DNA from 2 places in the Bradyrhizobium sp. th-b2 genome. Region 2 is predicted to be linked to the other one. Evidence: predicted binding sites of a transcription regulator. Region 2 holds the regulator's gene; the other holds the start of a gene.
The links. The regulator PhoB, encoded in region 2, activates phosphate uptake and scavenging genes when phosphate is short. The targets are predictions, from matches to a motif close to TGTCATNNANCTGTCAT.

Region 1: K359_RS0121855 (alkaline phosphatase) is a predicted target of PhoB. The motif match lies at 5,510-5,526, and genes of this name have one in related genera.

Annotation. Positions count from the first base shown of each region.
Region 1 covers NZ_AUGA01000018.1:35,794-43,055, reverse strand. The annotation lists gene K359_RS0121885 (NADPH:quinone oxidoreductase family protein) at 1-202, shown strand, start outside; gene K359_RS52660 (hypothetical protein) at 614-1,432, shown strand; gene K359_RS0121875 (TAXI family TRAP transporter solute-binding subunit) at 1,468-2,640, shown strand; gene K359_RS0121870 (YkvA family protein) at 2,892-3,281, opposite strand; gene K359_RS0121865 (4a-hydroxytetrahydrobiopterin dehydratase) at 3,373-3,678, opposite strand; gene K359_RS0121860 (TAXI family TRAP transporter solute-binding subunit) at 3,885-5,291, shown strand; gene K359_RS0121855 (alkaline phosphatase) at 5,590-7,152, shown strand.
Region 2 covers NZ_AUGA01000007.1:282,843-290,104, forward strand. The annotation lists gene K359_RS0113875 (aspartate aminotransferase family protein) at 1-751, opposite strand, end outside; gene K359_RS61220 (hypothetical protein) at 750-989, shown strand; gene K359_RS0113880 (GcrA family cell cycle regulator) at 1,250-1,762, shown strand; gene phoB (phosphate regulon transcriptional regulator PhoB) at 2,004-2,714, opposite strand; gene phoU (phosphate signaling complex protein PhoU) at 2,845-3,561, opposite strand; gene pstB (phosphate ABC transporter ATP-binding protein PstB) at 3,573-4,391, opposite strand; gene pstA (phosphate ABC transporter permease PstA) at 4,388-5,233, opposite strand; gene pstC (phosphate ABC transporter permease subunit PstC) at 5,238-6,227, opposite strand; gene pstS (phosphate ABC transporter substrate-binding protein PstS) at 6,437-7,262, opposite strand, start outside.

The DNA.
Region 1 (7,262 bases), on a different contig from region 2:
CGGCGTGTTCTGGGGTGCCTGGGCGCGGCTCAATCCGGAGAAGAACCGGAAGAACCTCGAAAAGCTCGTGCAGTGGACCGCGGAAGGCAAGATCTCCTCGCATGTCGACCGCACCTTCCCGCTGTCACAGACCGCAGAAGCGCTGAAGGTGCTCGCCGGCCGCAAGGCGATGGGCAAGGTGATCCTGCATCCGGGAAGCTGAGCTGCGCGCTGCTTAATCTCCCCTTGAAAAGGGGAGGTCGCTTTGCTCGTCAGAGCAAAGCGGGTGGGGATCTGCTCTCTCCGCTTGCAGCGTCGCGTGCAGCTGGCCCCCATCCCGACCTTCCCCCTTTCAGGGGGAAGGAGAAGAGATAGATCACTCCTGCGCAGGCACCCCGCGCTTCAGCGCGGCGCGCGCAATCGTGAGCAAACCTTGTGAGTTTTCTCTGAATTGGCGCGCGCTGCCGCAATCAAACCCAAATTTCTCCCGATTCGAAGCGACCAAGGTCGCTTTTTGGGCCCAATCGCAAGGCGATTAAGAGTCCGTAGCGGGCGCTCAGGGACCCCAACAAGAACAACAACCAGACACCAGAGATGCCCGATTGTTGCGTCATAGTATCGGGGAAGCATCATCATGGTGGGGAAGCCAACACACGTTCACGGCAGCGATCCGCCACGCGACGCGATCAACGCTGATATCAACGATCCTGAATTTGCACCTTATCGCTACCGGCGACCACATCGGGCAGCCATCGACATCGGCGCGGACGAACCCGCCCCGCTTTTTCTTTCAAGCCCAATCGACGACGCGGACTGGCACGGGCGCACCACGATTCCACGTTCGCGCCTCCGCACCGGCCTGCTGACAATTTCGGCCGTCGCACTTGTCGCGGCTGCGGTGGTCGGGCTGTGGTCCATCGGCAGCGTGCGCGACGCGGTCGTGAGCGCCAAGGCCGCGCTGGTCGGCGTCTCGCCGATCGAGGCCCGCGCGGAAATCGCGGAAGCGGTTCGCGCCGCGGCCACCGAGGTGTCGCCCGCCACTGCAAGCCCGCCGTCACGCGCGCAGATCGCGGCCGCCTATCAGGAAGCGATCAAGAGCGACGTCGTCGCGCGCGAAACGCCCGCGGCTGCGCCGATCGAGCCACCACCACCGGCGGCGCCACCGGCAAGACGCCTCGATCCGGATGACATCGCAGGCCTCCTGAAGCGGGCCAACAGCCTGCTTGCGATCGGCGACATCGTATCGGCGCGGCTGCTGCTCGAGCGGGCCGCGGATGCGCAGGACGCCGACGCGGCGCTGTTGCTGGCGCGCACCTACGATCCCGACGTGCTGGGGACCTTGGACAAGCGGAGCATCACGCCCGATCCGGACGCAGCGCGCTTCTGGTATCGCAAGGCTGCCGAACTCGGCTCGCAGCCCGCACAGCAACGCCTCGCGCAATTGCAAAACTAGGCTCATCTCAGAATCAAGCTTTTCTCGAGGGACACATGCGACGCTTGTTTGGATTGGTACTATTCACAGGCATGATGATTTGCGGCCCGGCGGCACGGGCCGAGCAGACCGAATTCGACCCGGCCAAGGTCAGCGACAGCCTGAAGGCGATCTTTCAGTTCGGCTCGGTAAGCACCAAGCAGAGCCTCAACGCCAACACGGTCACGCTGATCTCCGGCACGATCGGCGGCACCTATGTTCAGTTCGGCGCCGATCTCGCCTCCGTGCTCGACGATGGCAACAAGTTGCGCATTCTGCCGATCGTCGGGCGCGGCTCGGTGCAGAGCGTCGCCGACATCCTGTTTCTGCAGGGTGTCGATCTCGGCATCGTTCGGTCTGACACGCTCGAATATCTGGAGCGGAAGGGCATTGCGAAAGATATCAAGAAACAATTCACCTACGTGACCAAGCTCTATAACGAAGAGATGCATGTGATCGCGTCGAAATCGATCCGCAATCTCAGGGACCTTGAGGGCAAGACCGTCAGCGTCGACCTTCCCAATGGCGGCACCTTCGTGACCGCGCTGACCGTGTTCGAGCGGCTCGGAATGAAGCCGAAGGTCGTCTATGTCGAGCAGCGCATCGCGCTGGAGAAATTGAAGGCCGGAGAAATTGACGCCGTGATCGTGTGTGGCGGCAAGCCTTACAAGTCGGTGAGCGGCTTCAAGGACGATCGGTTCCACCTGGTGACGGTCAACTACGAGAAGCCGTTGCAGGGCGACTATCTGCCCGCGAGCCTGTCGGCCAAGGACTATCCCAACCTGATTTCGGGAGAGGATCGCGTCGACACGATCGCCGTTCCTGCCGTGCTTGCGGCCTACAACTGGGCGCCGAACACCGAGCGCTACCACAAGCTGGCCAATTTCGTGGATGCGTTCTTCACGAAATTTCCGACATTCCAGAATCCGCCGTTCCATCCGAAGTGGCGGGAGGTCTCGTTGTCGGCGCCGCTGCCGGGTTGGCAACGCCTGCCGGTAGCCCAGCAATGGCTCGACCGCCATGGCGTCGAAGCCGTCTCGCGCAGCCGTTTCGATGAATTCCTGAAGCAGAGCCCGGCGGCCGCTCGTCTGCAGAGCGACGCCGACAAGGAGGCGCTGTTCAAGCAGTTCCAGGCGTGGGACGCGGAAAAAAATACGCGTTCCCAACTGCGCACCGGCGAGAAACGGTAGACTCCCCGGACCCGGATGGAGCGCAGCCCAACCCGGGGCCTCGTGGGTCAGCTGACGGTCTCACCCCGGATGCGCTGCGCTCTATCCGGGCTACGCCTCCGTCTTCTCCTTCCTCCTGAAAGGGGGAATGACGGGATGGGGGTCAGCCGCAGATGACGCTGCAAGCGGAGAGATCAGATCCCCACCCGCTTTGCTCTGGCGAGCAAAGCGACCTCCCCTTTTCAAGGGGAGGTTAAATCCTGCGCTTCGGGCTACGCCTGCGGCGCTCCCTCTTCCGGCACCCCGCGCTTCAGTGCGGCGCGCGCGGCTTCGCGATGCTCCGGCATGATGTGGCTCGCCACCAGGCGCAGCGCGGTTGCGAGCACCGCGGCGTCATCGGTGAAGCCGAGGATCGGCAGCATGTCCGGCACGAAATCGAACGGCAGAATGAAATAGGCGATTGCGCCAAGCAGCGCCGCCTGCACATGGCGCGGCGTCTGCCGGTCGAAGGCACAGTAATAGGCGGCCAGCAGGTCCTCGGCGAAGGGCAGGTTCGCCACCACCTTCTTGAACTTGATCCAGAAGCGGCGGCGCACGCTTTCCGGGTCCTGCGCCAGCCGGTCGGCAGGCCCAAATCCCACATCGTGTTCGCTCGATGTCATCGCGGGGTTCCTCGGCGCCGCGACAGTTCGGCGGCAGACGCTTCGAATCTGGGGATGTCGGCCAACCGGCGCAAGATTGCGGCCGGCTGGGTCAATTGACCCCAAGCTGCCGTGCGATCGTGTTCATGGCCTTGGCGAGGTCGATATCGCGCTTGGTCACCCCGCCGACATCGTGGGTCGCCAGCACGACCTCGACGGTCTTGTAGACGTTCTTCCATTCGGGGTGATGGTCGTTCTTCTCGGCGACCAAAGCGGCGCGGGCCATGAAGCCGAAGGCTTCGTTGAAGTCCTTGAAGACGAAGGTCTTTGCGATCGCCTCCCGCCCGGCCAGCTCCGACCAGCCGGCCAGTTCCCAAAGAGCGGCCTTCCTTGCTTCCGCTGACAGCCGTTCGACCATGGCAACCCTCCCGTTTGACGCCGACCTTAACCCAACAACCGCCCTCCGGGTGGGATCCAAGCCGAAAATAAGGCCAAAATCGCGTCCTATCGCCGCTGGTAACCATGAAGCAGATGTAACATCTGTATCTTCAGGAATTTGCTACAAATCTGGGATGTATGCGCGTTGGTAGTTTGCGAGATTGAGCCCCGACGATTGCGAGATCGATGACAGACGGCCCCGCCAGCATATCGCCCAAGCCGCTGCGTTCGGCAAAGCGGCGGCTGATGTTCGTCTTGATCGCGGGCGCGCTCGCCATCGTCGGCGCGCTGACCGCAGGTTATTATTTCGCGGTGCGCCCGGTGACGCTGCGGATCGCGGTCGGCCCCGCCAACAGCGATGACCTCAAGGTGGTTCAGGCGCTGGCGCAGGCCTTCAACAACCAGCAGCACACCCAGGTCAAGCTGAGACCGGTGCAGACCGACGGCGCCACCGCCAGCGCGCAGACGCTGGCCGACGGCAAGGCCGACCTCGCCATCATTCGCGGCGATCTCGAAGTGCCGAAGAATGCGCAGGCGGTCGCGGTGCTGCGCAAGAATGTCGTGGTGATGTGGGCCCCGCCGGCGGCAAAGGGCAAGGGCCGCAAGGCCGCGAAGATCACCAAGATCACGCAACTTGCCGGCCGCAAGATCGGCGTCGTCGGCCGCACCCCGGCCAATGTCAATCTGCTGAAGCTGATCCTGCAGCAGTATGGCGTCGACCCGATGAAGGTCGAGATCGTCCAGTTCCCGGCCAATGAGGCGGCGGACGCTATCAAGAACCTGAAGGCCGACGCCTATCTCGCCGTCGGTCCGGCCAACAGCAAGATCACGATCGATGCGATCACGGCGTCGATCAAGGACGGCGGCGAGCCGACCTTCCTGCCGATCGACGCCTCCGAGGCAATCGCCCAGAACCATCCCGCCTACGAGGCCGCCGAAATCCCCGCCGGCTCGCTCGGCTCGGCCGACCGGCCCGATGACGAAGTGAAGACGATCAGCTTCTCGCACCACATTGTCGCGCGAAAGGGCGTGTCGGACGCGACGGTCGCAGCATTCACGCGGCAATTGTTCGCGATCCGGCAGTCGCTCAAGAACGATTTCCCGCTCGCGGCCAAGATCGAGACGCCCGACACCGACAAGGACGCCACCATCCCGGTGCATCCGGGCGCGGCCGCCTTCGTCGACGGCGAAGAGAAGACCTTTCTCGACCGCTACAGCGACTACATCTGGTGGAGCCTGATGGCGTTCTCGGCGATGGGCTCGGCCGGCGCGTGGTTCGCCGGCTACCTCAAGCAGGACGAGCGCAACACCAACACCTCGCAGCGCGAGCGTCTGCTGGAGATGCTGAAAACCGCGCGGCACAGCGACTCCACCGAAGAGCTCGACCAGATGCAGGCGGAAGCCGACGACATCCTGCGCCACACCCTCGACTGCTTCGAACATGGCGCCATCGAGGAAGGCACGCTGACCGCGTTCAACATCGCGCTCGAGCAGTTCCACAACGCCGTCGCCGACCGCAAGGCGCTGCTGTTGAGCATGCCGCAGAATTTGCAGCGGACCGCGAGCCAGTTCAGGGCGGCGGGGACGGCGTAGGGCTTACGCGACCTCTACCAATCTCTCCATGAGTTTCCCTTCGCCTCTCCCGCTTGCGGGGGAGGCCGACGCGCTCGGCAGCGCTCTTGCGCGCCGGAGCGCGGCGGGTGGGGGCTCCCTGCGCGATATGATTCGTGGAGAGAGCCCCCACCCCCAACCCTCCCCCGCAAGCGGGAGAGGGAGCCGGCTTGCGTGCTCACCTCACATGTGCCCGCCCCTGTAATCTCTCCGTCATGGAATTTTTCTAGGTCTTGGCACGCATGCGGCGCATTGTCGCTGTGACCTGAGGAGGCTCCCCATGACGATCCGGTTTTCGCGAAAGCTCACCCGCCGACGCTTCCTCTCGACGACGGCTGCGGCCGGCGCCGGTGTGATCGCGATGCCTTATCTGTCGCGCGCCGCGGATCGCCCTGTGATCACCCATGGCGTGCAGTCCGGCGATGTCGGCGTTGACGGCGGCGTGGTGTGGGCGCGTGCGGACCGGCCGGCGCAGATGATGGTCGAGGTCGCCACCACTGAGTCGTTCAAGGATGCCCGTGCGCTGCCGCCGATCACGGCGCTGCCGGAGAGCGACTTCACCGCAAAAATGCTGCTGGAGAACCTGCCCTCCGGCCAGGACATCTTCTATCGCGTCCGCTTCCGCGACCTCGCTCATATTGACGTCGTGGGCGAGCCCGTGGTGGGCCGCTTCCGCACCGCGCCGGGCGACCGCCGCGACGTCTCCTTTGTGTGGGGCGGCGACGTCGCCGGCCAGGGCTGGGGCATCAACCCCGACGATGGCGGCATGATCACCTTCGCCGCGATGAAGAAGCACAATCCGGATTTCCTGCTGCACTCCGGCGACACCATCTACGCCGACGGCGTGATCCCGTCCGAGGTGAAGCTCCCCGACGGCAAAGTCTGGAAGAACATCACGATTCCCGAAAAGGCCAAGGTCGCCGAGACGCTCGACGAGTATCGGGCCGCGCACAAATATAACTTCCTCGACAGCAATGTCCGCGCCTTCAATGCCGAGGTGCCGATCTTCGTGCAGTGGGACGACCACGAGGTGACCAACAACTGGTCGCTGTCGAAGCAGCTGCCGGCGTCTTACAAGGAACGCGACATCACCGTGCTCGCCGCGCGCGCGGCGAAAGCCTTCCACGAAATGTATCCGATGCGCGAGAGCATCGTCGAGCCGGGCCGGGTCTATCGCACCTTGAGCTACGGTCCGCATCTCGACGTCTTCATGCTCGACGAGCGCAGCTATCGCGGCCCCAACGGTCCGAACCTGCAGGAGCAATACGGCCCCGATGCCTATTTCATCGGTCCGGACCAGATGGCCTGGCTGAAGCGCGCGCTGCTCAATTCGCGCGCCACCTGGAAGGTGATCGCCTCCGACATGCCGCTGTCGCTGATCGTCTATGACGATGCCGCCAACAAGAAGGGCTCGGAAGCGTTTGCGCAGGGCGACGGCCCGGCGCGCGGCCGCGAGCTCGAGATCGCCGACATCCTGCGCTTCATCAAGACCGCCGGCATCGTCAACACAGTCTGGCTGACCGCCGACGTGCACTACGCGGCCGCGCACTACTACAATCCGAACAAGGCGCAGTTCCAGGAGTTCGATCCGTTCTGGGAATTCGTCTCCGGCCCGCTGCACGCCGGCACGTTCGGTCCGAACGAGCTCGACAACACGTTTGGCCCTGAAGTGAAATTCATCAAGGCGCCGGGCGAAGCGAACCAGAACCTGCCGCCGTCGGCCGGCATGCAGTTCTTCGGTCACGTCAAAATCGACGGCAAAAGCGGGCAGATGACCGTGAGCCTGCGCGACCGCGTCGACGCCGAGCTGTGGGCGATCACGCTCGACCCGAAGCCGGTGTAATCGGGTCGCAGCCGCGACGGAACCGCTCTCCCTTCCCCAGACGCGATTTGGCCGGGGATGGACGTCACCGGCCTCTTCCGGTATCGACATCAGAGCCATTATGCTGGGGG
Region 2 (7,262 bases):
CGCCGAGCGCCTTCGCCAGCGACATCACGTCAGGGGTCACGCCGGTGCGCTTGTAGGCGAAAAGATCGCCCGTGCGGCCCATACCGGTCTGCACCTCGTCGAATGCGAGCAGCAGGCCATGCTCGTCGCAGAGCGCGCGCAGCGCCTTGAAGAACGCCTGCGGCGCCGAGCGCACGCCGCCCTCGCCCTGCACCGGCTCGATCAGGATGCCGGCAGTGTGCGGGCCGATCGCTTTCTTGACGGCCTCGATGTCGCCGTGCGGCACCTGGTCGAAGCCGTCCATCGGCGGGCCAAAACCCTCGAGATATTTTGGCGAGCCGGTCGCAGCCAGCGTGCCCAGCGTGCGGCCGTGGAAGGCGCCTTCGAAGGTGATGATGCGGTAGCGCTCGGGATGGCCCTTGGAGAAGTGATAATGGCGGACCAGCTTGATCACGCCCTCCATCGCCTCTGCGCCGGAATTGCAGAAGAACACGAAGTCGGCAAAGCTCTGCTCGCACAGCCGGGCGGCCAGCGCCTCGCCGTCCGGGCTCTTGAACAGGTTCGACATGTGCCAGAGCTTGGTCGCCTGTTCCTGCAGCGCCTGGACCAGATGCGGATGCGCGTGCCCGAGCGCGTTCACCGCAACGCCCGAGGTGAAGTCGAGATAGCGGTCGCCGTTGGTTGCGATCAGCCAGGCGCCCTCACCGCGCTCGAAGCCGAGATCGACCCGGGCGAAGACGGGGAGCAGATGCGACGAGGCGCTGTTGGTCATGGCGTTCACTGCCGGTTTGAAGCCGACAATTGCCGTGCGCGCCTTGACGCCAGTGCAGCAACGGCCAGCTTCGGAAAACAAAACGGCCGCCTTTGCGGGCGGCACGTGCAGCCATTCTATGCTGCGGCCAGTAGGTGTCAATCGCCAGGAGCCGGCCTTTGCCGGCCTTCCTGCGATGCGAAACGAGCGCAATCCGGAGCATTCCGGTGCGGTGGAAAAGCCTCATTACAGTGCTTAACTTTGTGGGAACATGTGGACGCACGGCCGCGGACTCTTGCGCCAGAGTCACGCCATATTGTAGCGTTTGGCCTGTCGGGTACGACATCTCGTGCGGCAGTACTGGACCCTCTAAGTAGCCTTCGTGTCACACGTAAACGTTCGGGCGCAAGACCGCGCCCGGCGAGGGCTAAGGGATTCTGGCCGCTGGGATTTTGACCCGGATTTGGCTCGCAGCGTCGCTCCAATGACTGGCCGGCGCCATGCGAAAGGAAGAATGCGATGACTGTATTGACCTGGTCCGACGATCGCGTCGAGCAGCTGAAGAAGCTCTGGGAGTCTGGCCTCTCGGCCAGCCAGATCGCCGCGGAACTTGGCAATGTGACGCGAAATGCCGTGATCGGCAAAGTGCATCGGCTCGGCCTCTCCGGCCGCGCCAAGGCCCCCTCCACGGCCGCGCCGCGGCAGCGCAAGGCCCGCCCCGCCCAGCACATGATGCGGGTGGCGCGTCCGGTCTCGCGCGGCAACACCGCGCTGGCGCATGCCTTCGAGGTCGAGATGGAGCCCGATCCGATCTCCTACGACAACGTGGTGCCGATGAGCCAGCGGCTGTCGCTGCTCGAGCTGAACGAAGCCACCTGCCACTGGCCGGTCGGCGATCCATCGAGCCCGGAATTCTTCTTCTGCGGCGGCAAGGCGCTCGGCGGCCTGCCCTATTGCGCACACCACTCGCGCGTCGCCTACCAGCCCGCCGGCGATCGCCGCCGGCCGTCGGCGAAACCGCAGATCAAGTGAGCACTCGGGAAACTGGCGTAGGACTGAAAAAGAAATCCCCATGAAAGCGGGGATTTTTTTGTGAGAACCGTAGCCCGGATGCATCACCGGCGTCGTCCCGGCGCAGGCCGGGACCCATAACCACGAATGGGTGTTGTTTGAAAGCCGTCTGGCCGCGTGCCGATTGCGCCGGCCGCGGCGTATGGGTCCCGGCTTTCGCCGGGACGACAACGTGTTGCGGTTTATGAATGCCACACGGCCGTTACGGCTGCGGCTCGGCCTTCGCGAAGCGGTCGTCGAGCGCGTAGCCGGCGCCGCGCACGGTGCGGATCGGATCCTGCTCGCGGCCCGGATTGAGCAACTTACGCAGGCGGCCGATATGCACGTCGACGGTGCGCTCGTCGATATAGATGTCGCGGCCCCAGACGCTGTCGAGCAGCTGCTCGCGGCTGAACACCCGGCCGGGATGCTCGAGGAAGAATTCGAGCAGACGATATTCGGTCGGCCCGAGATCGATCGGGCGGCCGGAGCGCGCCACGCGGCGCTTCTCGCGGTCGAGTTCGATATCGCCATAGGTCAGCACGGTGGCAAGCCGCTCCGGGCTCGCACGGCGCAGCAAGCCCTTCACCCGCGCCAGCAGCTCGGGCACCGAGAACGGCTTGACGATGTAATCGTCGGCGCCGGTGGCAAGCCCGCGCACGCGCTCACTCTCCTCGCCGCGCGCGGTCAGCATGATGATCGGAAGCTGCTTGGTCTCGGGCCGCGCCCGCAGGCGGCGGCACAGCTCGATGCCGGACAGGCCCGGCAGCATCCAGTCCAGCACAACGAGGTCGGGGATGCGCTCCTTCAACCTGGTGTCGGCGTCGTCGCCGCGTCCCACCGTTTCGACGTCGTAGCCTTCCGCATCGAGGTTGTAGCGCAACAGTGTCGTCAGCGCTTCCTCGTCTTCGACTACCAGAATGCGTGCGCTCATCGGTCTAAGTTCTTTCTCTGTGGTGATCCGTTGCCCAAACGCAAACCGAAACACTCAACCCCTGAGCATATTCCCCGTGGGAAACGGTTTGTCGCGACGACAATCCGGTTCCGCCGATGCGGATCATGCCCTAGTTGCCCGGCACCGTGGTGGCGAAATTGGTCATATCGCCCTTCGGACGCTTGTCGGTGATCTGCTGGCCCTCGATCATGTAGAACACGGTCTCGGCGATATTGGTGGCGTGGTCGCCGATCCGCTCGATGTTCTTGGCGCAGAACATCAGATGGATGCAGAACGAGATGTTGCGCGGATCCTCCATCATGTAGGTGAGCAGTTCGCGGAACAGCGAGGTGCAGATCGCATCGACCTCCTCGTCGCCCTTCCAGACGTTCATCGCCGCCGGCAGATCGTGCGCGGCATAGGCGTCGAGCACCGACTTGACCTGCGACAGCACGAGGTCGGTCATGTGCTCGAGGCCGCGGATCAGCTTCAGCGGCTGGAAATCGCTCTCCAGCGCCGCGACGCGCTTGCCCATGTTCTTGGCGAGGTCGCCGATCCGCTCGAGGTCAGTCGCGACGCGCATCGCGCTGACGATCTCGCGCAGGTCGATCGCCATCGGCTGGCGGCGAGCGATCGTCAGCACCGCGCGCTCTTCGATGACGCGCTGCAGATTGTCGATCTCGATGTCGGCGGCGACCACGCGCTTGCCCAGCGCGACGTCGCGGCGGATCAGCGCGTCGACCGACTCGGTGATCATGCGCTCGACGAGGCCGCCCATCTCGGCGACCAGGCGGGTCAACTCCTGCAGGTCGCTGTCGAATGCCTTGGCGGTATGTTCAGAAGCCATCGCTTGTCTCCTCAGCCGAACCGGCCGGTGATGTAGTCCTGCGTGCGTCGATCGCTCGGCGAGGTGAAGATCTTGTTGGTGTCGTCGAACTCGATCAGCTCGCCGAGATACATGAAGGCGGTCTTGTCGGAGACGCGCGCCGCCTGCTGCATGTTGTGGGTGACGATCGCGATCGTGTAATCCTCGGAGAGCTCCTGGATCAGCTCCTCGACCTTGGCGGTCGAGATCGGGTCGAGCGCCGAGCACGGCTCGTCGAACAGGATCACCTCGGGACGCACCGCCACGGTGCGCGCGATGCACAGCCGCTGCTGCTGGCCGCCGGAGAGCGACAGGCCGGAAGCGTTCAGCTTGTCCTTGACCTCGTTCCACAGCGCGCCGCCGCGGAGCGCCTTCTCGACCCGGTCGTCCATCTCGGACTTCGAGATCTTCTCGTAGAGGCGGATGCCGAAGGCGATGTTCTCGTAGATCGTCATCGGGAACGGCGTCGGCTTCTGGAACACCATGCCGACCCGCGCACGCAGCAGATTGAGGTCGAGCTTGGGATCGAGAATGTTGGTCTGGTCCAGCATCAGCTGGCCGACCGCGCGCTGACCCGGATAGAGATCGTACATCCGGTTGAAGATGCGCAGCAGGGTCGACTTGCCGCAGCCGGACGGGCCGATGAACGCCGTGACGCGGTTGGTGCCGAGCGTCAGGTTGATGTTCTTCAGCGCGTGGTGCTCGCCGTAATAGAAGTTGAGGTTGCGCACCGTGACTTTCGGCGGCGCTTCCGGCAGCGGCACCTGGGGAACGTGGCTCGCGACAGTCGTGGAGACGGAAAGCTCGGTCATTTTGCGGCCCTTTCGGCACCAAGGATGCGCGCGCCGATGTTCAGCGCGAGCACAGTGAATGTGATGAGCAGCGCACCGCTCCACGCCAGCTCTTTCCAGTAGGCGTAGGGACTCTGCACGAAATTGTTGATGGTCACCGGCAGGTTGGCCATCGTCTTGGTCAAATCCCAGCTGAAGAACTGGTTCGACAGCGCGGTGAACAGCAGCGGCGCGGTTTCGCCGGCAACGCGGGCGGTCGCCAGCAGCACGCCGGTGATCAGACCGGATCGCGCTGCACGATAAGCGATCCGCTTGATCACCAGCGAGCGCGGCAGGCCGAGCGCGGAGGCTGCCTCGCGCAGCGGATTGGGCACCAGCAGCAGCATGTCCTCGGTGGTGCGCAGCACCACCGGGATCACGATCACAGCGAGCGCGAGCGCGCCTGCGATCGCCGAGAAGCCGCGCATCGGCACCACCACCGCGCCATAGATGAACAGGCCGATGATGATCGAGGGCGCGCTGAGCAGGATGTCGTTGATGAAGCGGATCACCGAGGTGAGCTTGTCGTTCTTGCCGTATTCGGCGAGGTAGGTGCCGGCGAACAGGCCGAGCGGCGCACCGATACCGACGCCGATCACGGTCATGATGACCGAGCCGACGATGGCGTTGAGCAGACCGCCTTCGGTCGAGCCGGGCGGCGGCGTGTTCTGGGTGAACAGCTGCACGCTGAGGCCGGCGAGGCCGTTGTAGAGCAGAGTGAACAGGATCAGCGCCAGCCAGGTGACGCCGAACAACGCCGCGCCGACGCAGAGTGCGCGGATGACGATGTCGCTGCGGCGGCGGGATTTGTAGATCGGGTTCATGGCGTTACTTCCCCGCCTTCGTTTCAAGCCGCATCAGCATCAATCGCGCGCCGGCGAGCACGAAGAAGGTCAGCACGAACAGCAGCAAGCCGAGCAGGATCAGGCCGGACTGGTGCAGGCCGTCGCTCTCGGCGAATTCGGAGGCGATCGCGGCCGAGATCGTGGTGCCCGGCGCGAAGATCGACGACGAGATGCGGAACGAGTTGCCGATGATGAAGGTCACCGCCATGGTCTCGCCGAGTGCGCGGCCGAGCGCCAGCATGACGCCGCCGATCACGCCGACCCGGGTGTAGGGGATCACGACGCTGCGGACGACTTCCCAGGTGGTGCAGCCCATGCCGTAGGCGGCCTCCTTCAGGACCGGCGGCACGGTCTTGAACACGTCGACCGAGATCGCGGTGATGAAGGGCAACACCATGATCGCAAGGATCAGCGCGGCGTTGAACAGGCTGAGATAGGACGGCGGGCCTCCGAACACCGCACCCAAGACGGGCACGCCCTCGAAGATCCGGATCATGAAGGGCTGGAACGTGTTGGCCAGGAACGGGCCCAGCACGAAGAAGCCCCACATGCCGTAGATGATCGAGGGGATGCCGGCCAGCAGCTCGATGGCGATGCCGATCGGGCGGCGCAGCATTTGCGGGCAGAGCTCGGTGAGGAAGATGGCGATACCGATGCCGACCGGGATCGCGATCATCATCGCGATGACCGAGGTGATCAGCGTGCCGTAGATCGGGCCGAGCGCGCCGAGCACCGGCGGATCGGCCGAGGGCGCCCAGCGCTGCGTCCAGAGGAAGGCGAAACCATATTCCTTCATCGCCGGCCAGGCGCCGACGATCAGCGACAGGATGATGCCGCCGAGGATCAACAGAACCGAAATCGCGGAGATACGGGTGATCCAATAGAAGGTGAGATCACCCAGCTTGAAGGCGCTGAGGGCCTTGGCGCGATCGTAAGGTCCCGCGGCTTCCATCACATCGCTCTGAACAGCCATGTCTGCCACGCCAATCCCCTCTTTACTATGTGAAAGCCACGCAAACCGCTACGCCCCGAAGCGATCTTCACTGACGCATTTGACCGGGCGCCGTTCCGGCTTGCGCCTCCCGGGGCGCGAACCCGGGCCCCTGAAGGAGCCCGGGTCTAGTCGCTCAACCTGTGCCGCCCCCTTGGAAGGCGGCACAGGCCGTGTTCGAAATATCGAACTTAGCTCTTGATGTCCGACGACCAGGTCTTCTCGATCAGCTTGACGACCGAGTCCGGCATCGGGATGTAGTCGAGCTCTTCGGCCGCCTTGTCACCCTTCTCGAAGGCGTACTTGAAGAACTTGAGCGCTTCCTGCGAGGCCGCCTTGTCGGTCGAGTCCTTGTGCATCAGGATGAAGGTCGCCGCGGTGATCGGCCAGGAGGCTTCGCCCGGCTGGTCGGTCAGGATCACGTAGTAGCCGGGAGCCTTGGCCCAGTCGGCATTCGACGCAGCGGCCTGGAAGGCGGCGATGGTCGGCTGCACGGTCTTGCCGGCCTTGTTGACCAGCGCGGTGTAGGTCAGCTTGTTCTGCTTGGCGTAGGCATACTCGACATAGCCGATCGCGTTCTTGGTCTGGCTGATGTTGCCGGCAACGCCTTCGTTGCCCTTGGCGCCGACGCCGACCGGCCATTCGACCGCGGTGCCGGAACCGACCTTGGACTTCCAGTCGGCATTCGACTTGGCGAGATAGTCGGTGAAGTTGAAGGTGGTGCCCGAACCGTCCGAACGGCGCACGACGGTGATGGCGTCGCCCGGCAGGGTCAGCTTCGGATTGAGCTTGGCGATCGCCGCGTCATTCCACTTGGTGATCTTGCCGAGGTAGATGTCGCCGAGCACTTCGCCCGACAGCACGAGGTCGCCCGGCTTGACGCCCTCGACGTTCACGACCGGAACGATCGCGCCCATCACCATCGGCCACTGGACGAGGCCGTCCTTCTCGAGCTGCTCGGCCTTGAGCGGCGCGTCGGTGGCGCCGAAGGTCACGGTCTTGGCCTGGATCTGCTTG